DNA from 2 places in the Shinella sp. 1A1 genome. Region 2 is predicted to be linked to the other one. Evidence: riboswitches for the same ligand, from Rfam matches in the RefSeq annotation. Region 2 holds a riboswitch; the other holds the start of a gene.
The links. A riboswitch is a leader RNA that binds a small molecule or an ion and turns the genes downstream of it on or off. The one in region 2 is predicted to bind S-adenosylmethionine.

Region 1 (15,783 bases), 600 kb from region 2:
CCATCAGGCAAAGCAAAATTCTCGATCCCCGTGCGGTGAATCTTTAGATTGTCGAAAGCCGCCTCAACCCGTTCCAAAGTGGCCTCAAAGGCGGAGAACCCTTTTCCGAGAGGCTCAAGTCCGGAGAACGACAGATCTGGCCGAAGACCTGCAAGTTTTGCCAGGAGGAAGCCCGTGCCGCAGCCCACCTCGAGGACCCGTGCTCCCGCAGACAGCACATCGAGCGCTCCTCCAATTTCCGACAATCCGAATGCCGCTTCGGCAATGATGCGGGACCGTTCGCTAGGGTCAGTAAAAAGGTCAGCGGGATCAATCTGCGACATCAGTTACTTCCTCGAAGACAAAACGATCCAGAACACGAAAGAGCGGTACGATCAGCGCAACAGCAGAGAGTAAAGCCGCCAAGAGCGGTGAAACACCGAAGCCGTCGACGAGTACTGTCATAAAGGCGATATGCATGACGTAGACAAGAACATACGCCGCAAGGTAGCGCCAAAATGAACGTCTTATCGGCGCACTGCTTTGCCAGGACCATACACGGTTTTGCAGGTATCCCCAGAACATTCCGAGGACATAAGTCACAGTAGCCGCAATGCGGTACTCAACCGTGAGATAGGTAAGAAGGGCAAACAATCCGTACAGGGTGAGATTGACGACGACGCCGGTGACTATGAAACGCATGGCGGTGGAGCGGACTATCGACAAGCTTCCCACCATACAATTTGGGAGCGCATTTTCATCCTACCTAACAAAACAAATCCCCACACGCTCAACGCACCTGCTACTCTTTTTCCGCAAAAAGAGTCGGAAAAATATTTCCGCAGCCGGAAAATAACGAGTATCAGGCAAACAATCCTTCAGGTCCAAGATGGGCCAGCGCATCCAAGACAGATACCCCGGCCTCGTAACTTCCATTCATCTGTCGATAGGCCGGATAGGCGGGATACTCCATCCACTCCACGGCGATGCCCGCTGTGGTAAACTGGCCGACATCCAAATAGACCTGAGCGGAGCGACCGCTCAGGTAGTGTGTTGCGCCGAGTGCCCGACACATCGATACAAGCCTCCCAGTTCTATCGCCTTCCTGAGAAAGATCCGCAGAGTTATGCAGCGACGTTGACACGCCAAGTTCTGCCATGACAGCTTCGACAAAGAAGCGATTAATCCGCGAAAGATTTCGCTCTTCAGAGAGGGCCGTGTACCATTCTTTTAAACGCGGCCCAAGATAAGATGCATAAAGAGGCGCCTTTCCAAGCGTATTCTTCAACACGGAAACGTGCTTTTCAGCCCACCCAATGTCAGAGACAAGAGTCTCATCAATTCTCTGATACAGTCGACCGGCGGTGATTACTGGTAGCGTCAACCATAGCGGCCCTGACGCTGCGACAATGCGATTACGATTACGCCAATCCCCCTTTGTGTACTGAACAGTGTCGTAAAACACAAAATGATCCGCCCGACGGATGAGATCGAAATAGCCCCGCCAAGGTATATAGTTTGACTGAAGGATCACCACCGTCGTCACGAGACAATCCCGTCAATTATACAATGCGAATACGGCAAGCGCATCATATCGGTGCGTATAACGGTGCTGATATGCGCATATTGTGTGCCTAGAAGCGCGCGGTATGCGGGTTCCGTACGGATATTCCTGCCACTGTCCAACGCCTTGAGAAGACGCGCCACCGGATTTTGTCCGGCATGCAGAACGGGTTCAATTCCAACGTAACGCCCGCCAGACGCCAACAGGGACGCGATCCGCTTCAGCAGGTCTGCTGCGATCGCGTCGTCGAGATGGTGAAGAATTCCAATACCGACGACCGCATCCGGCGCTCCTATATCTGCAATCAGCGCCGGATCGGCGAGATCACCATGGATGAACCGAACAGAATCCCCGCCATACTTCAGCTGGGCTGTTTCGATATGGCGCGGGTTCCAGTCAATGCCGGTATAGGCCGCTGCATGGGAGAGATACGGCGCCCAACTTCCCGGACCGCACCCGACCTCCAGAACCTTCTTGCCCTCCAGCCCAGCGAAAAGAAGATCTGCAACGTGCTTGCGGCCTTCCGCGCCGCCCAGAATGTTCTGGATTGCCGCATAAATTGCGGGAACCGTGACGAGGCGATGCAGCCCGCTTGTCCGCTCTGCCATTCCAACCTCTTCGCTATGTTTCCAGAGAACCGGGCACCGTTACCATGAACCCGATTCAGGAATCCAGACGAAAACCAAGGCGAGACCGCCTCATCCCCTTCGCTCACAGGTGATCGGCAAGCAGGTATGCGCGAGCAGCAGCGATCGTCGGCTCGATGTGGGTTTCCATGCCGAAATACACCGGCAAGCGAACAAGACGCCCGGAGATATCGTCGGTCACGGCCAGCGCATCGCTTGCACGACCGTAGCGCAAACCGGCCGGCGCGCTATGCAGCGGTACGTAGTGGAAGGGCGTTGCAACGCCGCGTTCCCGCATAAAGGAAATGAAAGCGTCACGGTCCTCTATGTCCCTCAGCAGCAAATAAAACATATGCCCGTTGCTTTCGCAGTCAGGCGGGCAGTGCGGCAGCCGCACCCGTCCGCGCTCTGCAAGGTCAGCGAAGGCTTCGGCATAGAGCTGGCAAAACATCAGGCGCTGCCTGTTGAGATTTTCGACCTGTTCGAGCTGCGCGGCAAGGAAAGCCGCGATCAACTCGCCGGGCAGAAAGGAGGAGCCGATATCCACCCACGTGTACTTGTCTACCTGACCACGCAGGAAGCGAGAGCGATTGGTGCCCTTCTCGCGAATGATCTCGGCCCGCTCGATCAGGTCGGGCCGGCAGATCGTCAGCGCTCCGCCTTCGCCCGAAATGATGTTTTTCGTTTCATGGAAGCTGAAAGCGGCCATGTCGGCAAGTTGACCGGCCTTGCGACCCTTATAGGTCGAGCCGAGGGCCTGCGCGGCATCCTCCACCAGAGACAGGCCGTGCGCATCGGCCAGGGCACGTAACGCATCCATGTCCGCCGGGACACCCGCGTAGTGAACTGCCGTGATCGATTTCGTGCGCGGGGTAATGGCACGTGCAACAGCTTCCGGATCGATGTTGAGTGTTCTGGGGTCGATATCCACGAAAACAGGTGTCGCCCCGCGAAGGGCAACGGCATTTGCCGTCGAAACGAAGGTGAAGGACGGCATGATTACTTCATCGCCCTCACGCAGATCCAACAGGATCGCCGCCATCTCAAGCGCTGCCGTGCAGGAATGCGTCAGAAGAGCCGCCTGCGCGCCGGTCGCCTCGATCAACAGCCTGCTGGAAAGGCGGGTGTAATAGCCATCCCCCGAAAGCTGACCCCGGGCGATGGCGTCCTGAATATATTCAAGTTCCTTGCCAATCGACGAGGGATGATTGAAGGGATGTTGCATCTTGGCCATGCGTGGCTCCAAGCGTCCTAGCGGAGTGGGTTTCAATTTTCACAATTCAGGGTCGTCATCCCGTCGGGGCCAACGCGAAGAATACGTTTTAGCGAAAGGGTTGCGGCTTTTTCGCAAACCGCGGCATCATCGAGTATCCTCGCCGAGGAGACTTCCGGCCGGTAGTCGGCAAAGCCGTAGGTCAGCGGCAGTTCGCAATGGTCCGCGAGGGGTGGCAGCCCATCCAGCATCGGTCTTCGGGTCGTGGCCGGAATGACGAAAGATGCCGTCCAGCAAAATTCGTGTCCGTCCCAGATCTGACGCACACGGGGATCGACTTGCACCGCTTCAATCGTGGGATCAGCCTCAATCTGATCAACAATCTGGCCGAAGACAGTTCTTGCGAGTAATCCTCGTGTACCTTCTCCGTTCGAAACCTGCGCAATCGCTCCAAGAGATTCCAAGTAAGCATGCACTATTCGCTGTGGCTTTGCTCTCGTGAACACTAGAATAGCCAAAATTGCAGCTAAAAGCGCTGCTACAACGGCAATTGTGCGACGTGAGACAAAACTGCCTTTCGGCGGCCAGTCCGCCACCTGATTCTCAAATCCAATGTAAAATAATACAGCCCAGAGCGCAGGAGACACGAAATAAGCTTCCGCGAGGCCAGGCAATCTCAAAATTACCCCACAAATAAAGCCACTTAACAACATTACAAAAATTGAAATTCTAAATTTCAAAATATATTTATTACATTCTACATCAAATTTATTGAACCTATATATGACAAAAAATCCCAAAATTACCGCGATAAATATCTCCGGAACGCGCCTATACAAATAAAACAGCCCAAACATCTCTCCTCCATCCGAAACGATTCGAGAATAACTCGAAAAATATACGAACAGGAAAGGCATCGCTCCGAAAACAGCTGCCATTACAAAGCCCCATATGCCGAAAGACAATGCAAGCCAGGTACAAACACCAGACGCCAAGATCGCCCCAACAGAGATTTTCGCCTGAGACGCGAGAAAAACCAGAAGAGCGAGGCTAGCCCCTGTCGCAAAATCGACCTTTCTGGGTTCACAACAAGCCATAACAAGCAAGGCAAGCATCAGCACCCAAAGCCCGATCACGAAGCTTTCGGAGAACCAGATAGACATAAGGGCTGCAGTGTTGAGCAGTAGAGCTAAAGCCACTAACGCCATCACCGCCACGAAAGGATCAGCCGAGACGGCCGTGGCCTGCCGCGACACTGCCAAACTGGTGAGAACGAGAAATATAAGAACCGGAATCCCGACGACGGGAACGAAGAGGCTATAGGCCATCAGATCAGGAAGATCAGACCAGGTAGCAAATGCCCCGATTAAACGATGACTGAGCGTGTGGTAGTTTAATCCCACCAAACCATCGAGACCAATCGAAGCGACGTGCGAGTACTGCAACGATCCTGCAATGGAGGCCTGAAAAAGAGTATCTCTGAATTGCCGACCGAGAAGCGCATTTTCGAAGGCGAGAGGATGCGAATAGCCTTTTAGCACCATGGCCGCCATGCCGGCGCCCGCAATCACGAATCCTAAGAAGAGCATTGCCCCGAGCTGCTTGCAAGACAACAACTGCCGTTGCCTTGCCTTAGCCAGAAGGACGAGAAGGGAGAGCAATAAGGCCGCATCCGCAAAAGGAGCAACCATCGCCCCCCCCTGCACAAACAGGGAAATGAGCGCGACCGGCACCAGCGTTATGCTCGACGGTCGCGATCGCTTCTCAATCATCAAAGCGAGCGACAGGACGAATGCCAGCATCAAGCCGAAACCGCGCAAAAAATGCAGAGGGCCGATTGAAAAGGCACTCCCTCCCGCCGGAAGGCGCAGGGCTAAAAGAATGAGACCACCAGACGCAGACACCGTCATTGCCAACAGAAGAGCAAACGCAAGCGACTGCGCTCGTGACTCGTTCTGCGTTTTTACGGTGAGTGTACTTTCCGGCGCACTCATGTTTCTGGCGCAACGCTAGGCATGAAACGTCCCCACATTTGGCATCTGGTCACTGAGTGCAGGCTTTAGTCGATATGAAGCAGGCTGCCAATATTCATGCTCACTTCGCCGAGACGCCTTTCCTCGAAAAATAGCCCCGTTCCGATTGCCGACCCAGGATTGGCTGGGCACGCCAGTCAAGGGATCGCGTTGCCAGTTTATTGCGGAGTGCGGATTGCCAGAACAGTCCGTCCGACTGTAAACGAGGGCAGCAGAGAGGGAAGCGTATGAAGGGTATCATCCTTGCGGGCGGCAGCGGTACGCGGCTTCATCCCGCGACCTTGGCGGTAAACAAGCAGTTGCTGCCGATATACGACAAGCCGATGATATACTATCCGCTTTCCGTGCTGATGCTGGCACGAATTCGCGAGATACTCATTATCTCCTCCCCGGCCTATGTCGAAAACTACCGGCACCTCTTTGGCGACGGCTCCAAATGGGGAGTCGAGATTTCATATGCTCTGCAGCCGAACCCCGAGGGGCTGGCGCAGGCATTCACCATAGGCGCCGATTTTCTTGCGGGTGGCCCGGCAGCCCTCGTGCTCGGCGACAATCTCTTCTTCGGCGCCGGCCTCATCAATCTGCTGATGCGGGCGCGCGAACACAGGCACGGGGCGACAGTATTCGCCTACGAGGTTGAAGACCCGGAACGCTACGGCGTCGTGGAACTGGGACCCAATGGCCGGGCCATCGGCATCGCGGAAAAACCCGCGTCGCCGAAATCACGGTATGCCGTAACGGGCCTCTATTTCTATGACGAGACGATCGTGGAGCGAGCCCGCAACCTCAAACCGTCTCCGCGCGGCGAATACGAAATTACCGATATCAATCGGCTCTATCTCAACGAGGGATCGCTGCATGTGGAGCGTATGTCACGCGGTTATGCCTGGCTCGACACCGGCACGCATGACAGCCTTCTGGAGGCCTCGGAATTCGTGCGTACTGTTCAGAAGCGTACAGGCACGTATATCGCATGCATCGAGGAGATTGCGTGGTCAAATGGCTGGATTACGCGTGACCAGTTGATTGAGCATGGCAAAAGCTTCGCGAAGACCGGCTATGGCGCCTATCTTCTGAAACTCGCCGAGACCTGAACGAGATCGCCAGCAAGGAAACATCAGCATGCGCATTCTTGTGACCGGCGGCGCCGGCTTTATCGGCTCGGCATTGGTGCGCTATCTCGTCGGCCAGGTGGGCGCGGACGTACTCACCATCGACAAGCTGACCTATGCAGGCAACCTCGCATCGCTACGGGCCATTGAGAACGCCCCGAACCATCGCTTCCTTCAGGCCGATATCTGTGATCGGGCCGCCTTGAGCGAAGTATTCGGTACATTTCGTCCCGAGATTGTCATGCACCTTGCGGCGGAAAGCCATGTGGACCGGTCGATAAGCGGCTCGGCGGAGTTTATTCAGACCAACATCATCGGCAGCTTCACGCTTCTTGAGGAAGCCCGCCAATACTGGAACGAGCTCGAGGCCGCAGAGAAACAGGCGTTCCGCTTTCTTCATGTCTCGACCGACGAGGTCTATGGTTCGCTCGGCAGCACGGATTTGTTCATTGAATCCAGCCCATACGACCCTTCATCGCCGTACTCGGCATCGAAGGCAGCAAGCGACCACCTGGCGACCGCATGGCATCGCACCTATGGCCTGCCAATCGTCATTTCCAACTGTTCCAACAATTACGGCCCATACCACTTCCCGGAAAAACTCATCCCGCTTGTCATCCTCAACGCGCTGGAAGGAAAGCCCCTTCCCGTCTATGGCAGCGGTGCGAATATTCGGGACTGGCTGTATGTCGAGGATCACGCAGAAGCGCTCTATCTCGTCGCAACTCGGGGCCGGCCGGGAGAGAAATACAACATCGGCGGGCGCAACGAGCAGCGCAATGTCGATGTGGTGCATCGTATCTGCTCGCTGATGGACGAAGCGCGCCCCGGCGCCGCGCCTCATAGCAGCCTAATCCGCTTCGTGCCGGATCGACCGGGTCACGACGCACGCTATGCCATCGATGCGACCAAACTCGAGACCGAGCTCGGCTGGAGCGCCCGCGAGAACTTCGACACCGGCATCGCGAAGACCATAAGCTGGTATCTTGAGAATGAATGGTGGTGGCGCCCGTTGCGTGATGGCGTCTACGCTGGCGAGCGGTTGGGACTTTAAGAAGCCCTCACCCAGCGCCGGATGCACCTATTCAACTGTTTACCCTGGCACATCAAGCGAGCCGGTCGTCGGAGCGTTCGATCAGCTGGGGCATGATGAGCGCCTGCAGAGCCTCGGGCGGCTCGCCTTCCATGCGGCGCAGGATGTATTGGCCGAGCAGTTCGCTCGGCTCGTGGATCGGCAGGTAATAGGTGGTGATCGGCGGGGCGAAGTACTGGCTGACATTGAGGTCGTCGGTCGCGTTGATCACCGCGTCGCGGCCGTGGACGAGGCCGCGTTCGTGGAAGCCGGAGAAGGCGCCGAGGGCCGAGGCTTCGTTGGCGCAGATATAGGCGGTCGGCGGGTTCGGCAAGGCCGACATTGCAAGCACGTTCTCCCGGCCGAAGGCGGGCGTCAGATGGCCGTGGGCGACGAGGGCGGGGTCGAACGGGAGGCCGGCGGCTTCGAGGGCCTCTCGGTAGGCTTCCAGGCGGACGATGGCGTAGCTGAGCTCGGCCATGGGATTGACCAGGGCGATGCGGCGGTGGCCGCGTTCGGCGAGGCGGGCGACGGAGTGGCGGATCATCCGGTCGTTGTCGGCGTCGACGAAGGCATGCGGGGCATTGTGGAGCGTGATGCCGTAGGTGACGAAGGGGAAATCCGCCTCCTGCATGATGCGCACGCGCGGATCGTCCGCTCGGGTACCGGACACGATGATGCCGTCGGCTTTCTTCAAGGAGACGATCTGGCGGATGGTGGCGAGGCTCTCCTCGAAATTGCGCACGGCATAGAGCGAGACGCGGTAGGGGCTTTCCTCCAGGGCCCAGGAAATGCCGCTGAGGAGCTGGGCGTATTCGACGCCCTCCCATTCGTTCTGCTTGGGGCCAGGCGCGGTCATGATGGCGGCGACCTGGTAGGTCTTGCCGGTGCGAAGCTGCACGCCATGCATGTTGAGCTGGTAGCCGACGCGCTCAGCGGCAGCCACGACGATGGCGCGCGTTTCCGGCCGCACCTGCGGGCTGTCGTTCAGCGCCTTCGATACGGTGGCGATCGAAAGGCCCGTCTCCTGCGCGATGGTCTTGATCGTGGGTCTTGGCATCGCGTCCCGTCTGGCTCGTCTTCCCTCGCCCCGCGCGAAGGTCATCAAACGTCTATCGCACGATAAAAACGTTTAACTTCATTGTAAAGGGCGAAAAGACCGGTCTCAGCCGGCGCGGAAATGCTTGGAGAGCTTGAGACCCTGCGCCTGGTAGTTGGAGCCGAGGCCGGAGCCGTAGAGCCCTTCGGGGGCGTTCAGCATGTGCTCGTAGACGAGGCGGCCGACGATCTGGCCGTGTTCCAGGATGAAGGGCACTTCATGGCTGCGCACCTCCAGCACCGCGCGACTGCCGGAGCCGCCGGCGGGGGCGTGGCCGAAGCCGGGGTCGAAGAAGCCGGCATAGTGGACGCGGAACTCGCCGACGAGCGGGTCGAAGGGCGTCATCTCGGCGGCATAGAGCGGCGGGACATGCACGGCCTCGCGCGAGACGAGGATGTAGAACTCGTCCGGATCGAGGATCAGCTCGTTGCGGCCGCGGCTGAACAGCGGTTCCCAGAAATCGTAGATGTCGTGCTGATTCTTGCGGTCGACATCGACGACGGAGGTGTGGTGCTTGCCGCGATAGCCGATGAGGCCGTCCGGGCCGGTGCCCTTGAGGTCGATGGAAAGCGCGATGCCGCCACCGGAGACGTTCGGCGTCTCGCTGGCGACGAGCGTGTCCGAGGCGTGCAGCGCCAGCAGCTCGCTTTCGCCGAGCAGGGCGTTGCCGCTGCGGAAACGGATCTGCGACAGGCGCGAGCCACGGCGCACGACGATGGGGAAGGTGCGCGGCGAGATTTCCAGATAGAGCGGGCCGGAATAGCCGGCCGGGATCTTGTCGAATTCCTGCGCGCGGTCGGTGATGACGCGGGTGAAGATATCGAGACGGCCCGTGGAGCTCTTGGGGTTCGCCGAGGCGGCGAGGTCCGCCGGCAGGTCGAGGCTTTCCATCAGCGGCACGATATAGACGCAGCCGGTCTCCAGCACCGCGCCCTCGGAAAGGTCGATGACGTGGAGTTGCAGCCGGTCGAGCTTGTCGGCGACGAGATGGGAGGGACCGGGCAGGAAGCTGGCGCGCACGCGAAACGCCTTCGCGCCGAGGCGCAGGTCGAGGCTTGCCGGCTGGATCTGGTCGCCGTCCAGCGCCGCCTCGCTCTTCAGCCTGCCGCTCTCGAACAAGCCGCGAATGGCGTTGTCCGCCAGAATGCCCGTGCTGCGCGTCGCAGAAACCATGGTCGTACCGTCCCTCTCAGAGGGCTCGCACAAAACCAAATGCCGGCAATTGACGCAAGCGCAGGGCCGCAGTATTAGCAGATTATCCCGTGGTGATTTGGCCGGCCGGCTTGCAGCCACGTAAAACAAGTAGCTAAAAAGGCCGGGTGACAAACCGGCCTGCTTACGCGGCCGGTTTTTTTGTTTGAAGGCACGATCACATGAGCAAGTCCTGGCGCCCGGCCACCCAACTCGTTCACGGCGGAACCACCCGCTCCCAGCACGGCGAAACCGCCGAGGCGATCTTCCTGACGCAAGGCTTCGTCTACGACACCTCGGCGGCGGCCGAGGCCCGCTTCAAGGGCGAGACGGACGGCTTCATCTACGCCCGCTATGCAAGCCCCACCAACGACATGTTCGAAAAGCGTATGTGCCTGCTGGAAGGCGCGGAGGACGCCCGCGCCACCGCCTCCGGCATGGCCGCCGTCGCCGCCGCCATCCTCTGCCAGCTGAAAGCCGGCGACCATATCGTCGCGGCCCGCGCGCTCTTCGGCTCCTGCCGCTGGGTGGTCGAGACGCTGGCGCCGAAATACGGCATCGAATGCACGCTGGTCGATGGCCGCGACCTTGCCAACTGGGAAAAGGCGATCCGGAAGAATACCAAGGTGTTCTTCCTCGAAAGCCCGACCAATCCGACGCTGGAAGTCGTCGACATCGCCGGCGTGGCGAAGCTCGCCAACCAGATCGGCGCGAAGGTCGTGGTCGACAATGTCTTCGCGACCCCGCTCTTCCAGAAGCCGCTGGAGCTCGGCGCGCATATCGTCGTCTATTCGGCCACCAAGCATATCGACGGGCAGGGCCGGTGCCTCGGCGGCGTCGTGCTCTCCGACAAGGAGTGGATCGCCGAGCACCTGCAGGATTATTTCCGTCATACCGGCCCCGCCATGTCGCCGTTCAACGCCTGGACGCTGCTGAAGGGCATCGAGACGCTGCCGCTGCGCGTCAGGCAGCAGACGGAGAATGCGAGCCGCCTCGCCGACTTCCTCGCCGACCAGAGCCAGGTCGCCCGCGTCATCTATCCCGGCCGCAAGGACCATCCGCAGGCGGATATCATCGCCCGGCAGATGTCGGGCGGCTCGACGCTCGTCTGCTTCGAGCTGAAGGGCGGCAAGGATGCGGCCTTCGCGCTGCAGGATGCGCTGGAGGTGGTGAAGATCTCCAACAATCTCGGCGACGCAAAGAGCCTCATCACGCATCCCGCCACGACGACGCACAAGAACCTGACGGATGAGGCCCGCGCCGAACTCGGCATCTCGCCCGGCACCGTGCGCTTCTCCGCCGGCATCGAGGACAGCGAGGACCTGCTGGAGGATTTCGCGCGGGCGCTTGCCAAAGTCGGGGCGTAAACCGCGCCATCAAGGAAACGATGGAAAGGCACCGGCCAGGGCGGCCGGTGCCTTCTTTGCATGTTCTTGACGCAGCCACATTCCTGTAGAATAGCTGGGCCTAATAAATTCCAAGGCATTCCCATGTATCGTGCGCTGACCCGCGACATCGAAGTGACCGTAGAGCCATATTATCTGGCCGATCAGTCCGATCCCGACGACAGCCGCTATGTCTGGGGATACCGCGTCGTCATCTCCAACCATTCCGACGTCGCGGTGCGGCTGATGACGCGCTACTGGCACATCACCGACCAGAACGGACAGGTGGACGAGGTCAACGGGCCGGGCGTCATCGGCGAGCAGCCGGTGCTGCGGCCGGGCGATACCTACGAATATTCCTCCGGCTGCCCGCTGGAGACGCCGTCGGGCATCATGTTCGGGCGGTATCGCATGGAGGCGGAGACGGGGGAAGCCTTCGACGTCGCCATTCCGGCGTTCTCGCTGGATACGCCGGGACAGGCGCGCACCCTCAATTGAGTAGATAGCCCCTCATCCGGCCTGCCGGCCGCCTTCTCCTTGGCTGCGGGGCGAAGGAGACCCATGGCACCGGCTTCCTCAAATTCTCGTCGCAAGTGAAAAACGAGCCGCCGCATCCTTCCCTTCTCCCCGCTTGCGGGGAGAAGGTGCCGGCAGGCGGATGAGGGGCAGTCGCCGACCTTACTGCGGCAGGACTTCCGCCGCCTCGAAGCGGTAGGTCGTCGAGCAGAACTCGCAGGTCACCGCGATCTCGCCCTTGTCATCCGCCGTATGGGCGATCTCCTCGGCGCTGAGGCCGGCAAGGACGCCTTTCAGCTTCTCGCGCGAGCAGGAGCAGCGGTCGAAGACCTGCTGCGGCTGGTAGACGCGCACGCCGCGCTCGTGGAAGAGGCGATAGAGCAGCCGTTCGGTGCCGACATTGGGATCGGTCAACTCGTCGGCGTCGATCGTCTCGACCATGGTCTTGGCTTCAGCCCAGTTGTCGTCGTCATCGATCTTGTGGCCGGCCTCGTCGCCGTCGCCGCCGGGAAGGTCCGCCTGGCGCATACGCTCGGGCGATTGCGGCAGGAACTGCGCGACCATGCCGCCCGCGCGCCAGCGATGGCGGGCCTTGCCGGCCTCGTCGCGGTCGTAGAGCTCGGCGACGCCGAGGCGCACCTTGGTCGGGATCTGCTCGGACTGGCGGAAATAGACGCCGGCGATCTCCTCCAGCGTGTGGCCGTCGAGCGGGACGATGCCCTGGTAGCGTTGCGTATGCGCGCCCTGGTCGATCGTGAAGGCGAGAATGCCCTTGCCGAGCAGCTCATGCGGCTCCGTCCTGCCTTCGGCGACGGCGGCCTCCAGCGCCGCCTCATCGAAGCGGGCATAGGCGCGCACGTTCTCCGGCGCGGCGAAATCGGCGACGAGCAGATCGACGGGGCCGTCGCCCTTGGTCTGGACGATCAGCTTGCCCTCGAATTTCAGCGAGGTACCGAGCAGCACGGTGAGCGTGATCGCCTCGGCCAGAAGGCGGGCAACGGGCGCGGGATAATCGTGCCGGCCGAGAATGCCGTCGAGCATCGGGCCGAGCTGCACGGCCCTGCCGCGCACATCGAGGCCTTCCACCTGGAACGGCAGGACATGGTCGTCGCCGGCAAAGCCGGGCTCACCGAGTTTCAGGGCGTTTTCAGCCATCATCGTTCTGCTCCTTGCACACCGCCGCGCCGCGGGCCTTGCGCCCCGCCACGTCCGACAGCGTCTATCGTGATTTCGCGCTCCTGCCGCCCGATCATTCCATACCGGGCGGGCAAGCGCCAGAGACGACGCCTTCCGGCGCCGGGTGTCGGCACCTAGATCGTGCCTGCCCTCAGATATTTCAAGGCCGCGTCAGACGGCGCCGAAGCACCAGGCAAGGATCGACTTCTGCGCGTGCAGACGGTTCTCCGCCTCGTCGAAGACCACGGACTGAGGGCCGTCGATCACCTCGTCGGTCACTTCCTCGCCGCGATGGGCGGGCAGGCAGTGCATGAAGAGCGCATCCTTGTCGGCGCGCGCCATGAGCTGCTTGTTGACCTGATAGGGCTGGAAGATGTTGTGGCCGCGCGCGCGGTGCTCCTGGTTCATCGAGACCCAGCAATCGGTGACGATGAGATCGGAGCCATCAGCGATGGCTTCCGGGTCATGGCCGAGCAGGATATTGCCGCCGTTGTCGCGCGCCCAGTTGAGGATCTTGTCATCCGGCTCGGAGCCCATCGGCACGGCCATCTTCATGGTGTAGCCGAAACGGGCGGAGCCCTCGACGAAGGAATGCAGCACGTTGTTGCCGTCACCCATCCAGGAGAAGGTCTTGCCCTTGGCGAGGCCGCGATGCTCCTCGAAGGTCATGATGTCGGCCATGATCTGGCAGGGGTGGGTGAGGTCCGTCAGGGCGTTGATGACCGGCACGGTGGCGTGCTCGGCAAGCTCCAGCAGGCGCGCATGATCGGTGGTGCGGATCATGATGGCGTCGACATAGCGCGACAGCACCTTGGCCGTGTCGCCGATGGTCTCGGCGCGGCCGAGCTGCATTTCGGTGCCCGACAGGAACAGCGTCTCGCCGCCGAGCTGGCGCATGCCGACGTCGAAGGAGACGCGGGTTCGGGTGGAGGGCTTCTCGAAGATCATCGCCAGCATCTTGCCGGCGAGCGGCTTTCCTTCCGTGCCGGCCTTGCTGGCGGCCTTGCGGCTGTGCGCGTCATCCATGATGACGCGGAGATCGCTTTCCGAAACGGCGGAAAGATCGAGAAAATGCTTGGCCATGATATGTCCTGTCTGTCCCAGTCCCTTAAGCGGCCTTCACGGCCGCCGTCAGCTTTTCCGCCGCCCGCTCGATGCGGGCGAGCCCCTCGCGCGCCTCTTCCGCCGTGACGACCAGCGGCGGCAGCAGGCGCAGCACGTTGTCGCCGGCCGGCACGGCGAGCAGGTTTTCCGCCCGCACGGCCTTGAGGAGATCGGCGACCGGAACCTTCGCCTTGATGCCGAGCATCAGGCCCTCGCCGCGGATATCCTCGATGACCTCGGGGAAACGGTCCTTCAGCGCCGCAAGCCCCTGGCGGAAGACCAGCGCGACGTCGCGCACATGCTGGAGGAAGCCGTCCTCGAGGACGACGTCGAGCACGGCATTGCCGACCGCCATGGCGAGCGGGTTGCCGCCATAGGTCGAGCCGTGCGTGCCGGCGACCATGCCGGCGGCGGCCTCGTTCGTGGCAAGGCAGGCGCCGAGCGGGAAACCGCCGCCGATGCCCTTGGCGATGGCCATGATGTCGGGCGTGACGCCGGCGCTCTCATGGGCGAAGAGGCGGCCGGTGCGGCCGACGCCCGTCTGCACCTCGTCGAGGATGAGCAGCAGGCCGTATTCGTCGCAGAGCCGGCGCAACTCCTGCATGAATTCCTTCGGCACGGGGCGAAGGCCCCCCTCGCCCTGCACGGGCTCGATGAGGATGCCGGCCGTTTCCTCGGTGATCGCATCCTTGACGGCTGCGATGTCGCCGAAGGGCAGCTTCAGGAAGCCCGGGGCCTTGGGGCCGAAGCCCTCGATATATTTCTCCTGCCCGCCGGCCGCGATGGTGGCGATGGTGCGGCCGTGGAAGGCGCCCTCGAAGGTGAGGATATGGTACTTGCCGGGATGGCCCTTGGCGAAATGGTAGCGCCGCGCCGTCTTGATCGCGCATTCCAGCGCCTCGGCGCCCGAATTGGTGAAGAACACCTTGTCGGCGAAGGTCGCTTCCGTCAGCCGGCGGCCGAGGCTTTCCTGGCCCGGGATTTCATAGAGGTTCGACAGGTGCCAGACCTTGTCGGCCTGGTCCTTCAGCGCGGCGACGAGATGCGGATGGGCGTGGCCCAGCGAATTGACGGCGACGCCGGCGGCGAAATCGAGATAGCGCTCGCCATCCTCGGTGACGAGCCAGACGCCCTCTCCTCGCGTGAACCGCAGAGGCGCACGCATATAGGTTTCATAGAGCGGCGCGGCATCGGCCATGGCGCGGATCCTCCGAAAAGAGATGCGGAAAAAAGTTTCGTGCTTGACTTTTCCGATCGCCAGAAAAATCAAAAGCCGCCTTTCGGCGGCATGCCGCACTATCGGCATTTCCCCCCGGCCTGTCAACAAAATCGCGGGGCCGAAATGCCGCTGAACCTGCCGCAAGGTGAGGATTCACGGCACGCGCGGAAGGTGTCGCTATCGAGTCACACCCGACCAGCAAGTTGGGGAAAACTTAGAAATCGATTCGCGCCGATTCCCGCGACTCTTGTCACGGAGTCGCCCGGTCTCTAGGTTAAAGACCAATTACTAGACTGCATGCGGCGGAACTAGTCACCAAAAGAGTCAAGGCGTTCAGGTCCCGGACCAGTCCGGGGCGCGATGACGGATTCGCGCATTGCGTGCGCCGAACGGAGACGAGAGATGAACTGGACAGACGAGCGCGTCGAGAAACTCAAGAAGCTCTGGAGCGAAGGCCTGAGCGCGAGCCAGATCGCAGCCCAGCTCGGCGGCGT
Region 2 (15,783 bases):
CGGCGAACTGGCGGTCCTTCTTGTCCTTGAAACCGACATTGCCGGGATTGATGCGGTACTTCGCCAGCGCCTCGGCGCAGGCCGGGTGATCGGCCAGCAGCTTGTGGCCGATATAGTGGAAGTCGCCGACGAGCGGCACGTCCATGCCGAGCCGCAGCAGCCGCTCGCGGATCTTCGGCACCGCCGCCGCGCTCTCGTCGCGGTCGACCGTGATGCGCACGATCTCGGAGCCGGCCCGGTGAAGGGCGGCAACCTGCGCCACCGTCGCATCGACATCGGCCGTGTCCGTGTTTGTCATCGACTGGACGACGACGGGCGCCCCGCCGCCGACGAGCACGCCGCCGACATCGACGCCGACGGACACGCGCCGCGGCTTCGGTTCAAAATCGAAGGAAAAGGACATTTTGGAGCCTCTTGCTCGAAAGCGGCCGCGCGGGCGCGGCCTTTGCCCTCAGGTGGATCAGGAAATGTGGCTTGTCAACCGTCAGGGCGATTTCAGTGCCGCTCGCGCACGTCCGCATGCACCGCGTGGTGCGAGAGCGCCAGCACGACGATGAAGAGGAGCGGCAGGAGCGTGAAGATCATCGCGAAGCCGACATGCTCGGCGATGAAGCCGATGAAGGAAGGCGCGAAGAGCGAGCCGGAATAGCCCATGACCGTCGCGACCGACAGCGCCACGCCCTGCGCATAGCCCGGCAGGTTGCCGGCGGCGGAAAAGGCGATGGGCACCATGTTGGAAATGCCGACGCCGCAGAGCGCGAAGCCGGCTATCGCCACATAGGCGTTCGGCGCCGTGCCGGCCACCACCATGCCGAGGATCGCCATGACCGTGCAGAAGCGCAGCGTCTTCACCGCGCCGAAACGGTCGCGCACATGATCGCCGGCAAAGCGCATGACGGCCATGGTCAGCGAGAAGGTGCCGAAGGCGAAGCCCGAAAGCGCCAGCGACGCGCCGAGTTCGTTGCGCACGTAGAGCGCGCCCCAGTCGAGGATCGCCCCTTCCGGCACCATGCAGAACAGCGCCATCAGGCCGATCAGCCAGGGCAGCGGCGTCAGCGGCAGGCGCACCTTCTGGCGCTCCTCGCCCGGATGGCGCGCATCGTGCAGGATGCGCGGCCAGACGAGGACCAGCATCGCCGCCCCGGCGACGGTGAGCAGGGCAGCATGGCCCATCACCCCGAGCGCCTCCATGAGGAAGCCGCCGGTTGCCGCGCCGATGAAGGCGCCGAGGCTCCAGAACGCATGGCAGGACGACATGATCGCCCGGCGCATGGCTTTCTCCACTTCGACCGCATTGCCGTTCATGGCGACATCCATCCCGCCCATCAGCCCGCCGAAGAGGAAGACGGCGATGGCGCCGAGCGGGATCGTCGGCGCGGCCGACAGCAGCAGCATGGTGGTGAGGAAGAGGATCGTCGCGCCCTTCGCCGTGCGCGTCGTGCCGAAATGGGCGATCAGCACGCCGGCGATCGGCATCAGGATCAGCGAGCCGATGCCGAAGCACATGATCATCAGGCCGAGCCCGGCCTCCGTCAGCCCGAAGCGCGCGGCGAATTCCGGGATCTTCGGCGCCCAGGCGCCGGCGAAGGTGCCGTTCAGCAGGAAGAGGCCCGACACGGCGAGCCGCGTCGGCGGAAAATAGGTCCCGGTGAAGGATTTGCCGGCAAGGGCGGTTTCGGACGTCGTCATGGAAGGTCTTTCGGGATTGCACCGGACTCAGCCGGCCCGCAGGGTTTCGATGCCGGCCACCTTCAGCGCGGCCGCCTCCTCGTCGTCCGCATCCGCCTCGATCACGACCTGCGCCACGCGGGAAAGCGGCACGACCGAATAGGGGGCTGCGGTGGAAAGCTTGTCATTGGTCGCCACGACCATCACGGTGCGGCTGCGCGAGGCGAGGAAACGCTTGAACTCCGCCTCCTCGAAGCTCCCGGCGGTCACGCCCACCTCCGGATCGATGCCGCAGACGCCGAGGACGAGGATATCCGGGCGCAGCGCCTCGGCATCGCGCATCGCCTTGGCGCCGATCGCAGCACCCAGGCGAGCGTCGATCAGGCCGCCGAGCTGGATGGTCGTAAGATCGCGCTCCAGGAGCGCGGCGGCGATGGTCGGCGCATTGGTGGCGACCGTCAGGCCTTGGCCGGCAGGCAGCGCGCGGGCGAGCGCAAGGTTGGTACTGCCGGCATCGAGGAAGACCGTGGCGCCTGCGGGAACCAGCGTCGCCGCCGCCCGCGCCAGCGCCGCCTTGCGCGCGCCGCCGATAGCCATGCGCTCGTTCATCGTGGTCGAAGCCGGCGAAATCCGCAGCGCCCCGCCATAGACCCGCTGGCAAAGCCCGGACGCCGCCATCTCGCGCAGGTCCCGCCGGATCGTATCCTCGGAAACGCCCAGCTCCTGCGCCAGCTCCGCCGCGATCACCCGCCCCGAAAGGTCGAGCCGCATGCGAATGAGCGCCTGCCGCTCGCCAAGAAGAAGATCCTGTACCGACATCACCAAACCAAATCATGCACGATTACGCATCAATACGCATGAATAGGCAAAATCGTCAATGAACAGGCAGGTCACGTTTCGTTGCAGGCGGATGCGGCCCGGCAAGTCTTCGAATGGCATAATGAGAAAGAATGTTCATCGCGTGGATCGTCGTGCCGGCGGCCGCCCTCCGCCAAAATCTTTCCCTTTCGCCAAAACATGCGCTAAGGGCATCAGCCATGATCAAGCCGGCCTCCACAGACCAGACCTTCGTCGTCCTTCTCGGCGGCGCGCTCGCCGTGACGCCGCGTCTTCGCGCGGATGTCGCGGGGGCCCGGACCGTGGCGGCGGATGGCGGCATGCGGCACGCCGCAGCGCTCGGCCTCACGCCCGAAATCTGGGTCGGCGATTTCGATTCCACGCCGCCGGAACTCCTGGCCGCCTGGTCCGCAATAGAGCGCCAGCCCTGGCCCGCCGCCAAGAACGAGACCGACGGCGCGCTCGCCGTTTCCGTCGCGGCGGAGCGGGGCGCGAAGAACATCGTGCTTGCCGGCGCGCTCGGCGGCGAACGCAGCGACCATGCGCTGATGCACCTCATTCACGCCGTCTCTCTGGAAGAGCAGGGCTTTTCCATCAAGCTCACCTCCGGCGAGGAGGAAGCCTGGCCGCTGCTGCCGGGCAGCCGCGAGATCGACCTGCCGAAGGGCAGCCTCTTTTCCGTGCTCGGCCTTTCTCCGCTCGCCGGCCTTTCGCTCGGCAACGTGCGTTACCCGCTCAGCGATTTCACGTTGCCCTTCGGCGCGTCCCGCACCATTTCCAATGTCGCGGAAGGCCCGATCCGCCTTTCGCTTGCCTCCGGCCGCGCGATCCTCATCGCCCGGCCCTATGACCTTTCAGGAGCCTGACCCTTGGCACCGCCGATCCTCAAACTCGACGACATCTTCCTCAGCTTCGGCGGCACGCCGCTCCTTGCCGGCGCGAGCCTGCAGGTGGAGCCCGGCGACCGTATCTCACTCGTCGGCCGCAACGGCTCGGGCAAGTCGACGCTGATGAAGATCGCCGCCGGCCTCGCAGAGGCGCAGTCCGGCGAGGTCTTCCGCCATCCTTCCGCGACGATCCGCTACCTGCACCAGGCCCCGGATTTCGACGGCTACGACACAGTCGCCGCCTATGCCGAGGCGGGCCTCGGCCCGAGCGACGACCCGTACCGCGTCACCTACCTGCTCGAACATCTCGGCCTTTCCGGCAGCGAGGACCCGAAGTCGCTCTCCGGCGGCGAGGCGCGTCGGGCGGCGCTCGCCCGCGTCATGGCGCCGGAGCCGGATATCCTGCTGCTCGACGAGCCGACCAACCATCTCGACCTGCCCACCATCGAATGGCTGGAAGGCGAGCTGCAATCGACCCGCTCGGCCCTCGTCGTCATCTCGCACGACCGCCGCTTCCTCGAAAAGGTCTCCAACGCCACCGTCTGGCTCGATCGCGGCCAGTCGCGCCGGCTCAATCGCGGCTTCGGCCATTTCGAGGCCTGGCGCGACGAGGTGCTGGAGGCCGAGGAACTGGAGCAGCACAAGCTCGGCAAGGCCATCGAGCGCGAGGAGCACTGGCTGCGCTATGGCGTGACGGCCCGCCGCAAGCGCAACATGCGCCGCCTCGGCGCGCTGCACGACCTGCGTGCCCGCTATCGCGGCCATAAGGGCCCGCAGGGCTCGGTACAGGCCAGCGCCTCCGACGCGCAGGAATCCGGCAAGCTGGTCATCGAGGCGGAAAAGATCACGAAGGCCTATGGCGAGCGCACCATCGTCGCCCCCTTCTCGATCCGCGTGCATCGCGGCGACTGCATCGGCCTCGTCGGCCCGAACGGCGCCGGCAAGACGACGCTGCTGAAGATGCTGACCGGCCAGCTCGAACCCGACAGCGGCACGGTGAAGCTCGGCACGAACCTGGAGATCGCCACGCTCGACCAGCGCCGCGAGGACCTCAACCTCGACGACACGCTCGCCCACTACCTCACCGACGGGCGCGGCGAGACGCTGCTGGTCAATGGCGAGCAGCGCCATGTCACCGGCTACATGAAGGAATTCCTCTTCCAGCCGGAACAGTCCCGCACGCCGATCCGCAACTTGTCGGGCGGCGAGCGCGCCCGGCTGATGCTGGCGCGCATCCTTTCGCGCCCGACGAACCTGCTCATCCTCGACGAACCGACCAACGACCTCGATATCGAGACGCTGGACTTGTTGCAGGAGATCGTCGCGGGCTTTGCCGGCACGGTGCTGCTCGTCAGCCACGACCGCGACTTCCTCGATCGCACCGTCACCTCCACCATAGCACCGGCCGATCCGGAAAGCCCGGATGGACGCTGGATCGAATATGCCGGCGGCTATTCGGACATGATGGCCCAGCGCCGCGGCGCGATCGAGGAGAAGCGCAAGGCGGAAAAGGCCGAGAAGGCCAAGGCCGCCGACACGCCCTCCGCTGCTTCCGCAGACGCGAAGGGCAAGGCAAAGCTCTCCTACAAGCAGAAATTCGCGCTCGAAAACCTGCCTAAGGAAATGGAAAAGGCCGAAAAGGAAATCGCCGCCCGCGAGGCGAAGATGGCCGACCCGAACCTCTTCACCAAGGACCCCGCCACCTTCAACAAGCTCGCCGCCGAGATGGAGAAGCTGCGCGACAGCCTGACGAAGATGGAAGAGGAATGGCTGGAGCTGGAAATGCTGCGGGAAGAGCTGGAAGGCTGAGGCATCCGCGCGCTCATCCGCCAACCTCTCCTCCGTAATGGTCGGGCTTGACCCGACCACCCACGCCACGGACCACGACGTCTCTTCAGAAGACGAAAAAGCGCCGCTGATTTTCCCCGCCCCGCCGGCCTCCGGTAGACTGGAAGCTGCCGGATTGATTCGCGCCCGCAGTGGCGTTATCAATATTCCCGTGGTGATTTGGCCGGCCGGCTTGCAGCCACGTTAAACAAGTCGCTAAAGGGCCGCGCGAGGAAGAGCCTTACGTGGACCGGTTGCGACATCGTTGCGGCCGGTTTTGTTTTGGATCGAGTTGAAACATGCCCATCAAGATTCCCGATACGCTCCCCGCCTTCCAGACCCTCGTCAACGAGGGTGTGCGGGTGATGACCGAAACGATGGCGATCCGGCAGGATATCCGCCCGCTGCAGATCGGGCTGCTCAACCTCATGCCGAACAAGATCAAGACGGAAGTGCAGATGGCGCGCCTCGTCGGCGCCTCGCCGCTGCAGGTCGAATTGTCTCTCATTCGCGTCGGCGGCCACCGCGCCAAGAACACCTCGGAAGAGCACCTCCTCGCCTTCTACGATACGTGGGAGGAGGTGAAGCACCGCAAGTTCGACGGCTTCATCATCACCGGCGCGCCGGTGGAAACCCTCGACTACGAGGACGTCACCTATTGGGACGAGATGAAGCAGATCCTCGACTGGACCGAGACCAACGTCCATTCGACGCTGAACGTCTGCTGGGGCGCCATGGCGGCGATCTACCATTTCCACGGCGTGCCCAAGCACACGCTGGAGGAGAAGGCCTTCGGCGTCTACCGGCACCACAACCGAAAGCCCTCCTCGGTCTATCTCAACGGCTTCTCGGACAATTTCGAGGTTCCGGTCTCGCGCTGGACGGAGATCCGCATCGAGGACATCCGGAACGTGGCGGAACTCGACATCCTGCTCGATTCCGACGAGACGGGCGTCTGCCTCATCCAGGAGAAGGCCGGCAATCGGCTCTATATCTTCAACCATGTCGAATACGATTCGACCTCGCTGGCCGACGAATATTTCCGCGATGTCTCGGCCGGCGTGCCGATCAAGCTGCCGAAGAACTATTTCCCGCACAACGATCCATCCCTGCCGCCGCAGAACCGCTGGCGGGGCCATGCGCATCTGCTCTTCGGCAACTGGATCAACGAGATCTACCAGACCACGCCCTACGACCTCGAGAAAATCGGAACGGGAGCCTGACCCATGAGCCGTGTCGTCGTTCGCCCTCTGCACAAGAATGATGAAGGCGAATGGCGCCGCCTATGGACCGCCTATCTCGCCTTCTATGAGACGGTCCTGCCCGAAGAGATCTTCGCCAGCACCTTCGCCCGGCTGACAGGCGAGGCGGCGGAAGGCGAATATCGCGGTCTTCTGGCGACGCTCGACGGCAAGCCAGTGGGCCTTGCGCATTACCTCTTCCACCGCTCCTGCTGGACCATCAACAGCATCTGCTACCTGCAGGATCTCTTCGCCGATCCCGAGGTGCGCGGCAGCGGCATCGGCCGGGCGCTGATCGAAGGCGTCTATGCCAAGGCGGAGGAAGCGGGTGCGCCGGAAGTCTACTGGATGACGCAGGACTTCAACGCCACCGCCCGCAAGCTCTACGACCGCATCGCCGACAAGACGCCCTTCATCGTCTACCAGAAGAATTTCTGAGGCAGCATCAAAAAGTATGACTTTTTGATTGCGGGTGGCGGCAAATAACGGCACGTTGCCGCCACAATGAACCGGATGCGGAGGAAACGGGCGGTGCGGGCAGGAAACGGGATCTTCGGCCATCTGGAAAACGGCGAGCCGGTCGAGCGCATCACGATCACCGGCGGCGGACTGACGGCTCATGTGCTCACATGGGGTTCCGTCATTCAGGATCTGCGCCTTCAGGGCCACGACGCCCCGCTCGTTCTGGGCTACGCGGACCTGCCCTCCTACCGCGCCCACTCCCCCTATTTCGGCGCGACGCCCGGCCGCTGCGCCAACCGCATCGCCGGTGGCCGCTTCTCCATCGACGGCACCGCCTACCAGCTCGAATGCAACGAGCGCGACATCACGCATCTGCACGGCGGCAGCGATGGCATCGGCCAGCAGAACTGGCGGATTGCCGATCAGGGCGCAGACTTCGTCACCCTGGCCGTCACGGACCTCGCCGGACGCGCCGGCTATCCCGGCACCGCTTCCATCACCTGCACCTACCGCCTCTCCGGCGACGGCGTGCTCTCCGTCGTCTACGAGGCGACGACCGATGCGCCGACGCCCGTCAATCTCTGCCAGCACAGCTATTTCATCCTCGACGGCAGCGCCGACGCCTTCGGCCACGAGATCCGCCTTGCCGCCGATCACTACCTGCCCGTCGACGAGAATCTCATCCCGACCGGCGAGCTCCGCCCCGTCGCCGGCACGCCCTTCGATCTCAGGAGCTGGACGCCGCTTTCCCGCCAGAAGGCGGCTGATGGTGTCGCCTTCGACCACAATTTCTGCCTCTCGTCCGAACGGCAGGCCAAGCGCCCCGTCGGCGCCGTACGAAGCCCGACATCCGGCGTCTCGCTGGAGGTCCTGACCACAGAACCCGGTGTGCAGCTCTATACCGGCGCCTATGTGGATTCGCCCGTGCCCGGCCTCGATGGCCGCCGCTATGGCCCCTTTGCCGGCTTCTGCCTCGAAACGCAGATCTGGCCGGACGCCGTCAACCACGACAACTTCCCGAAGGCGGTCCTGCGCCCCGGCGAGACGCTGCGGCAGGAGACGGACTACGTCTTCCGCAAGGGTTGACCACCCCGAACGGGTTGGCAAAACGCAAGGAAATCGAAACTTTTGTAGCGGACAACCGAGCCATATTGGCCCGAAATGACGCCGGGTCGTGCGGGATTGAACGCGCCAGGACAGCGCCGGTCGCCCCCAGGGGACACCTGTCCATGAAAATCTCGGATCTCTCCATTTCCCGGAAAGTCGGCTTCCTGGTGCTCCTCATGGGCATCGCCGCCGGCACCATCGCCACCGTCGGCAGCCGCGGCCTCACCTCGCTCGGCGCGGCCCTTCAGGACACCGGCACGCGCGAGGAAGTCGCCCGCGAAGCCATGGACCTGCGCATCGACGTCATCGCCATCAGCCGCATGACCTACCAGCTCGCGACCGCCCCGGAAAAGGCGGCGGACTTTGCCGCCGAGACGGAAAAGCGCGCCGGCGAGATGCTGGACCGCCTGCCGAAGATCGCCTCGACCGCCGATGCCAGCGAACAGAAGCTGCTCGAGGGCGTGCGCGCGGCGCTGGTTCCCTATTTCGACCAGATCCGCGCCATGGTGGCCGTCGCCTCGCAGAACGGTGCAGACCGCGCCGCGATCCACGCCGCGCTCGACAAGGCGCTGGAAGGCCAGAAGGCCGTCACCGCGGCGCTGAAGGAATACACCAACTACTCCGCCGAGACCCTTTCGGCCTCCCGCGCCGTCGCGATCTCCCGTTCTGCGAACACGCAGGTCCTGCTGCTCGCCACCGCCTTCGTCTGTATCGTCGCGGGCATGCTGCTGAGCATGCTCTTCGCCCGCAACGGCATCGTGCGGCCGATCCAGCGCCTGACCGGCGTGATGTCGAACCTTGCCGCCGGCAAGCTCGACGACGAGATTCCCGGCACCGACCGCAAGGACGAGATCGGCGCCATGGCGCGCACGCTCGACGTCTTCCGCGCCAACGAGATGCAGATGCGCGAGATGGAAGCGCAGGAAGCGGCCCTTCAGGCACAGAGCAAGGACCTGCAGTCCAACATCAGCACCATCGTCGCCGCCGCTGCCGCCGGCGATTTCTCCCGCCGCATCACCAAGTCCTACGAGGACGAGGACCTCAGCCGCTTCGCCGGCAGCGTCAACGAACTGGTGGCCAATGTCGACCGGGGCGTCAGTGAAGTGCGCCGCGTCATCGCCTCGCTGTCGCATGCCGACCTCACGCAGGAAATGGCCGGCCATTTCCAGGGCGATTTCGCCGAGCTCCAGGCCAACGTCAACGGCGCCATGCTGACGCTGCGCAGCACGATGAGCGGCATTCTCTCGACCGCCGGCACCATCACCGGCAATTCCCGCGAGCTTTCCGCCGCCGCCGATCAGCTCGCCCACCGCACCGAGCAGCAGGCCGCCTCGCTGGAGGAGACCGCTGCCGCGCTGGAGGAAATCACCACGACCGTGAAGACCTCGACGGCCCGCGCCGTGGAAGCCTCGGAGATCGTGCGCGAGACCAAGGAAAGCGCCGAGAAATCCGGCGACATCGTGAAGAGCGCCATCGACGCCATGGGCCGCATCGAGCAGTCCTCGCAGAAGATCAGCCAGATCATCTCGGTGATCGACGAGATCGCCTTCCAGACGAACCTGCTCGCCCTTAATGCCGGCGTCGAGGCGGCGCGCGCGGGCGAGGCGGGCCGCGGCTTCGCCGTCGTCGCGCAGGAAGTGCGCGAGCTCGCCCAGCGCTCGGCCAATGCGGCCAAGGAGATCAAGACGCTGATCAACGCCTCGGCAGGCGAAGTGAAGGGCGGCGTCTCGCTGGTCCTGTCGACCGGCGACGTGCTTTCCGAGATCAAGGACCTTGTGAACCGCGTCAACGACCATGTCGTCTCGATCACCCGCGCGGCACAGGAACAGTCCGCCGCGCTCGGCGAGATCAACACGGCCGTCAACCAGATGGACCAGATGACCCAGCAGAACGCCGCCATGGTGGAGGAAACAACCGCCGCCAGCCAGGTTCTCGCCAGCGAGGCCGCCCAGCTTCAGACGGCGCTCTCGCAGTTCCGCATCGACGAGGGCCATGCCCACGCCACGCAGCATCGCCGCGCCGCTTGAGCCTCCGTTTCGAAGTATGAACAGTCAAGGATGCGGACGACGCGTTTGAAATTGCTGCAGACCGTTTAGCTCTGAGATCACTCTCAACAATCCTGGGTCCTTGATACTTGACCTGATCAATCGCCAGGAAGTACATATTCAAGTGTACAGTCGGGAGATGTGCGTATGCAGCTTGGTGAGCAGGTTCTAATCGATCAGTACAATGACATCAAGCCAAGGTATGAAAAACTCTGCGAAGAGACAAGAAGAATAATATCCGAGTCATTTCACGAGCTTGGCTTGCAATATCAAAACATCTCCGCAAGGGCCAAGAACACCGAAAGTTTCGTACGGAAGGCTTTGAAGAAAAATGGTGATGAAGAGAAATATAGCGATCCATTGAATCAGATAACGGATATAGCTGGCGTGAGAATTATAACTTACACCATTAAGGACCTTGAGAAGGTTGATCGATTTATATCCGGAAATTTTGATATAGTTGAAAAAAGAGACGTTGGAGAAGAGAGATATAAAGAGGGAAAATTTGGCTATCAAAGCATACATTATCTTGTCAAATTTACAAAAGGAAGGTTGGAACTCTCGGAGTATAAAAAGTATTCTGGGCTTATTTGTGAAATTCAGATACGAACCGTATTGCAGCATGCTTGGGCTGAAATAGAACATGACATACAGTATAAGAATCAATCAGATGTCCCGCGCTCCCTTGAGAGGAAATTTATTGCATTGGCGGGTTTGCTGGAGATCGCCGATAGAGAATTTCAAGCTATCCAAGATGAAGATGCGAAGCTAAAGAGAGCGATTGACGAACAGCTCCAAAACGAAGTTACAAAGGGAAATATCTCTCGTGAAGATTCCGAGCAGGATCAGCGTGTTGCTGCGCTAGTGCGAGCAAAAAGGTATGCAGACGCGATTCTGCTTTATGATAGAAAAATAGAAGAATCGCCGAATATGCACACTTTGTATTTGGGGCGCGCACGAGCTAAGTTCTTGTTAGGCAATCGTCGCGACGCTCTTGACGACATAGATACTGCGTTGACGCTTTCGCCAAATGATCCAATGGCCGAAGTTTTAAAAAAGCAATTTACGGAAGGTTCATCAGAACCTTCGACTATCGAGAAGCCGGCGAGCGAAGAAAACGCAAATGACTTAACAAAGAAAGCCAACTACTTCATAGAAATTGGCGATGGAATATCCGCATTTGAACTGTATTCGATTGCACAGGAGCTCGGTGCTTCTAAACCATTTTCCCAAGTCAACAAGGCAATTGCTTGTTATGTGTCAGACGATTTTGAGGGGTCTAAGTATTATCTAGAATCTCTTCAACCACGTTTAGGCACACCGATGTCGGTGACGCTCTACGCACTGCGTTGCCTACTGGCTGCCCCAACTGAAGGGCAAGAATTTGATGAGAGTTTAGGCCGATTAAAAGAGGCTCTTAATGAGGCCGAAGATTTTACGTTTTCAATGTCTCCATTGGCAAAACTGAAGCGCGGCATCCTAAGCGGCAAGGTTTCGATTGACCGTAAAGCCAGCAAGAGAATTCAACTAGTATTCACCGTTGTCGATCCCGCAGGAGCAAGCTGAAATATGTGCCTTCCGTAAAATTATAGTTTTGTAACGGCATGGTAACCGCGACTTTTTACACCGCTTCCGCTTAGTGTGATTTCAACCACGCCAAAATGAACAAAAGCCCCGGCGAAAAACATGCCACCCGGTTCCCAAAGTCGGTGTACGACTTAGGGTAACAGAAAATCTCTGGATCATCCCCCCACAAACCGCTCAACAATGTGCTTGGCCGCCCATGACGTGCGGCGGTGCCATTCGACATTCCAACAGGGGATTCGCATCGATATATCCGTGACCAATGAACCGTCCGACGCCGTGATTGCATATCGTTCCGAGGCTACGAACCTGTAACCGTGTGGTAACCGCGACCATTTTTGCCGCTTCCGCCTGCTGCAATTTCAACCATACCGAAACGCACAAAAGCCCCGGCGAACCGAGGCTTCGAAACTTTGGAAAGAATGGAGCGGGTGAAGCGATTCGAACGCTCGACCCCAACCTTGGCAAGGTTGTGCTCTACCCCTGAGCTACACCCGCTCATCGCCGACGGCCTGGGGTAGTCTGTGGCCGAAGGTCGCTGCGTTGCGGCGACGGGCGGTATATGGCCCAAGCCATTTTCAAATGCAACAGGGAAATGTCGGATTTTGAAGAAAAAATTGCAGCGCCTTGCCAGGCCCCGGTTTCTCAGGTGGTTGCGCGCGGGCGGGCGAAGTCCTAATCAGCGGGCGGAGTTATTCGGGACAGGAATCAGGACATGAGCGAAGCGCAGCCGAAGACGGACAAGGACCTCTTTCAGTTTCTCGACGGGCTGGGCATCGTCCACACGACGAAGGAACACGCCCCCGTCTTCACCGTCGCCGAATCCGTCGCGCTGCGCGACGAGATTCCCGGCGGCCACACGAAAAACCTCTTCGTGAAGGACAAGAAGGACAATTACTTCCTGATGACAGTCGAGGAACATGCGACGGTGGACCTGAAGACCATCCATTCCGTGATCGGCGCGGCAAGCCGGGTCTCCTTCGGCAAGCCGGAGAAGCTGATGGAATATCTCGGCGTCATTCCCGGCGCCGTCACCGCCTTCGGCGTCTTCAACGACGCGGGGAAGAACGTGAAGATCATCATCGACGAGGACCTGATGGCCTTCGACACGATCAACTGCCACCCGCTGCGCAACGACGCCACCACCTCGATCGGCTCGAAGGACCTGCTGCGCTTCATCGAGGCGACGGGGCACGAGCCGCTTGTCTTGAAAGTCACGGCCTGACATACGATTTTGGGCACAGACACGCGTTTGACGGCGCTTTGCGCCACAGGAGAGACCCATGAGTGCAGGCGACAACCCCTATGCATCGTCCTATGGCGGACAGATGAACGTTTCGGCGAACTATGGCGGGGCGGCACCGGCGGATGACCTGATCAAGGACACGACGACGGCGAACTTCTCGCGCGACGTGCTGGAGGCCTCGCGCCAGCAGCCGGTCCTCGTCGATTTCTGGGCGCCCTGGTGCGGCCCGTGCAAGCAGCTCCAGCCGCTCATCGAGAAGGTCGTGCGCGAGGGCGCCGGCCGGGTGAAGCTCGTCAAGCTCAACATCGACGACCATCCGTCCATTCCCGGCCAGCTCGGCATCCAGTCCATTCCCGCCGTCATCGCCTTCGTCGGCGGCCGGCCGGTGGACGGCTTCATGGGCGCGGTGCCGGAAAGCCAGATTCGCGAGTTCATCGACAAGGTGGCCGGCCCCGCGGGCGCCGACGAGAAAGCCGAGATCGAGGCCATGCTCGCTGAAGCGAAGACGCTCTTCGACGCGGGCGACCTTGCCGGCGCGGCCGATCTCTACGGCGCGCTGCTGCAGGCCGACCCGGAAAATGCCCCGGCGCTTGCCGGCATCGCCGAATGCATGATCGCCGTCGGCCAGCCGGACAATGCCCGCCAGGCGCTCAGCAACCTGCCGGAAGCGCTTGCCGCCGACCCGGCCATCGCGGCGGTCGCCAGGAAGCTCGACCAGATCGAGGAGGCCCGCAAGCTGGGCGATCCGGCCGCGCTCGAACAGGCGCTTGCGCTGGACCCGGACGATCACACCGCGCGGCTCAACCTTGCCAAGATCCGCAATATGGAAGGCGACCGCCAGGCGGCGGCCGACCATCTCCTCCATATCATGAAGCGCGACCGCGCCTTCGACGACGACGGTGCGCGCCGCGAACTGCTGCAGTTCTTCGACGTCTGGGGTCCCAAGGACCCGGCGACGATCGCCGCCCGCCGCAAGCTGTCGTCGATCCTGTTCTCCTGAGCCTTTTTTCAGGGCTACGGGCGCGGCGTCCCTTGAGAAACGCCGCGCCTACCCCACATTCGGGAAAGGGCGCGCTGACGAGGGGCGGGAGATGTTTCGCCGCGCCGCGAATTGGGAAGGCAATGCCATGCAGGTGGGAAATGCGCGTTATCTGAAGCCGGAGGACCTGCCCGAGGCCATTCCCGTCTTTCCGCTGACGGGTGCGCTGCTCCTGCCCGGCGGCCAGCTGCCGCTCAATATCTTCGAGCCGCGCTATCTTTCCATGTTCGACGATGCGCTCGCCTCGCACCGGCTGGTCGGCATGGTGCAGCCGGTCTTCGGCGAGCACCGCGCGGAAGAGCCGGCGGGCGAGACGCCCGCGCTCTGCCAGGTCGGCTGCCTCGGCCGCATCACTTCCTTCGCCGAGACCGGGGACGGGCGCTACATCGTCTCGCTCACCGGCATCTGCCGCTACAGGTTGCTGGAGGAGGTGCGGAGCGGCAAGTCCTACCGCAGCTTTCGCATCGCCCCCTTCATCACCGACCTTTCGGCCGGCGACGACGAACAGAACGTCGATCGCGAGGCGCTGCTTTCCGCCTTCAAGGCCTATCTCGACGCCAACAAGCTGGAGGCGGACTGGGAGAGCGTCGAGCGCGCCAGCAACATGACGCTGGTCAACTCCATGGCGATGATGTCGCCCTACGGCCCGGCGGAAAAGCAGGCGCTTCTGGAGGCTCCCGACCTCAAGACGCGGGCGGAAACGCTGATCGCCATCACCGAGATCGTTCTGGCGCGCAGCTATGGCGACGTCGATACCCGCCTGCAATAGGACCGCCCCATGGATGCCAGCACCAGCCGCGTCGATCCCAAACTGCTCGAACTGCTCGTCTGCCCGCTGACCAAGGGACGGCTGGTCTATGATGCCAAGGCCGGCGAGCTTGTCTCCGAAAAGGCGAAGCTCGCCTACCCGATCCGCGACGGGATCCCGATCATGCTGATCTCGGAGGCACGGGAGATCAAGGACTGAGGCACGAATGCTGCCAAACCGGCTGCCTCTCCGTCACCATCCTTGGGCCCGATCATACCCCCGAGACGGAAAGATCCTGGCTGCAGGTGCGGGCAACCAATCCACCCGCACCCGCCAACCCGCCTCAGAACGTCGCCGTCATCGGGTCCGGCCCGATGCGCTTGCCGTCTTTTTCCAGCGTCGCGAAGGTCGCCATGTCCTCGGCGTCGAGCTTGAAGTCGAAGACCTTGAAGTTCTCGGCGATACGCGAGGGCGTCACCGATTTCGGGATGACCACCAACCCGTTGTCGATGTGCCAGCGGGTGATGACCTGTGCCGGGGTGCGGCCGTGCTTTGCGGCGACTTTGGCGACGACCGGGTTTTCCAGCAGCGTGCCCTGGCCGAGCGGGCTCCAGGACTGGGTGACGATGCGGTGCTTGTCGTGATAGGCGCGGGCCTCCTTCTGCGGGAAGTCCGGATGCAGTTCGATCTGGTTGATGGCCGGGGTCACGCCCGTTTCGTCGATCAGGCGCTGAAGGTGCTCGGGATAGAAGTTGGAGACGCCGATGGAGCGGGCGCGGCCTTCCTTCTGGAGCTGGATGAAGGCCTTCCAGGTCGCCACATACTGGTCGCGCTTCGGCGCCGGCCAGTGGATGAGGTAGAGGTCGACATAGTCGGTGCCGAGGCGCTTGAGGCTGGCATCGAAGGCCTTCAGCGCCGCGTCGTGGCCCTGGTCGGAATTCCAGAGCTTCGTCGTCAGGAAGATTTCGGAACGGTCGACGCCGGAGGCGCGGATACCCTCGCCGACACCTTCCTCGTTCTCGTAGATCGCCGCCGTGTCGACATGGCGATAGCCGGTGGCGAGCGCCGCCTTGACGGCGGTCACGGCCGTCT

Region 1: linked by a shared signal. The riboswitch ahead of ACZ48C_RS01050 (O-succinylhomoserine sulfhydrylase) and the one ahead of metA (homoserine O-acetyltransferase MetA) in region 2 are both predicted to bind S-adenosylmethionine.

The regions. Positions count from the first base shown of each region.
Region 1 covers NZ_AP039671.1:201,688-217,470, reverse strand. The annotation lists gene ACZ48C_RS01100 (class I SAM-dependent methyltransferase) at 1-323, opposite strand, end outside; gene ACZ48C_RS01095 (GtrA family protein) at 310-705, opposite strand; gene ACZ48C_RS01090 (WbqC family protein) at 842-1,525, opposite strand; gene ACZ48C_RS01085 (class I SAM-dependent methyltransferase) at 1,522-2,151, opposite strand; gene rffA (dTDP-4-amino-4,6-dideoxygalactose transaminase) at 2,255-3,403, opposite strand; gene ACZ48C_RS01075 (hypothetical protein) at 3,436-5,376, opposite strand; gene rfbA (glucose-1-phosphate thymidylyltransferase RfbA) at 5,643-6,509, shown strand; gene rfbB (dTDP-glucose 4,6-dehydratase) at 6,538-7,581, shown strand; gene ACZ48C_RS01060 (LacI family DNA-binding transcriptional regulator) at 7,634-8,659, opposite strand; gene ACZ48C_RS01055 (2'-deoxycytidine 5'-triphosphate deaminase) at 8,765-9,871, opposite strand; SAM riboswitch at 9,951-10,029, shown strand; gene ACZ48C_RS01050 (O-succinylhomoserine sulfhydrylase) at 10,072-11,256, shown strand; gene apaG (Co2+/Mg2+ efflux protein ApaG) at 11,380-11,772, shown strand; gene ACZ48C_RS01040 (Hsp33 family molecular chaperone) at 11,953-12,945, opposite strand; gene argF (ornithine carbamoyltransferase) at 13,138-14,049, opposite strand; gene ACZ48C_RS01030 (aspartate aminotransferase family protein) at 14,075-15,268, opposite strand; gene ACZ48C_RS01025 (GcrA family cell cycle regulator) at 15,692-15,783, shown strand, end outside.
Region 2 covers NZ_AP039671.1:3,051,234-3,067,016, forward strand. The annotation lists gene ispG (flavodoxin-dependent (E)-4-hydroxy-3-methylbut-2-enyl-diphosphate synthase) at 1-403, opposite strand, end outside; gene ACZ48C_RS14950 (MFS transporter) at 496-1,689, opposite strand; gene ACZ48C_RS14955 (DeoR/GlpR family DNA-binding transcription regulator) at 1,717-2,487, opposite strand; gene ACZ48C_RS14960 (thiamine diphosphokinase) at 2,706-3,371, shown strand; gene ACZ48C_RS14965 (ABC-F family ATP-binding cassette domain-containing protein) at 3,375-5,201, shown strand; SAM riboswitch at 5,382-5,459, shown strand; gene metA (homoserine O-acetyltransferase MetA) at 5,519-6,442, shown strand; gene ACZ48C_RS14975 (N-acetyltransferase family protein) at 6,446-6,898, shown strand; gene ACZ48C_RS14980 (aldose epimerase family protein) at 6,974-8,008, shown strand; gene ACZ48C_RS14985 (methyl-accepting chemotaxis protein) at 8,152-10,056, shown strand; gene ACZ48C_RS14990 (hypothetical protein) at 10,222-11,640, shown strand; tRNA gene ACZ48C_RS14995 (tRNA-Gly) at 12,082-12,156, opposite strand; gene ACZ48C_RS15000 (prolyl-tRNA synthetase associated domain-containing protein) at 12,374-12,883, shown strand; gene trxA (thioredoxin) at 12,942-13,904, shown strand; gene ACZ48C_RS15010 (LON peptidase substrate-binding domain-containing protein) at 14,032-14,712, shown strand; gene ACZ48C_RS15015 (Trm112 family protein) at 14,722-14,910, shown strand; gene ACZ48C_RS15020 (aldo/keto reductase) at 15,035-15,783, opposite strand, start outside.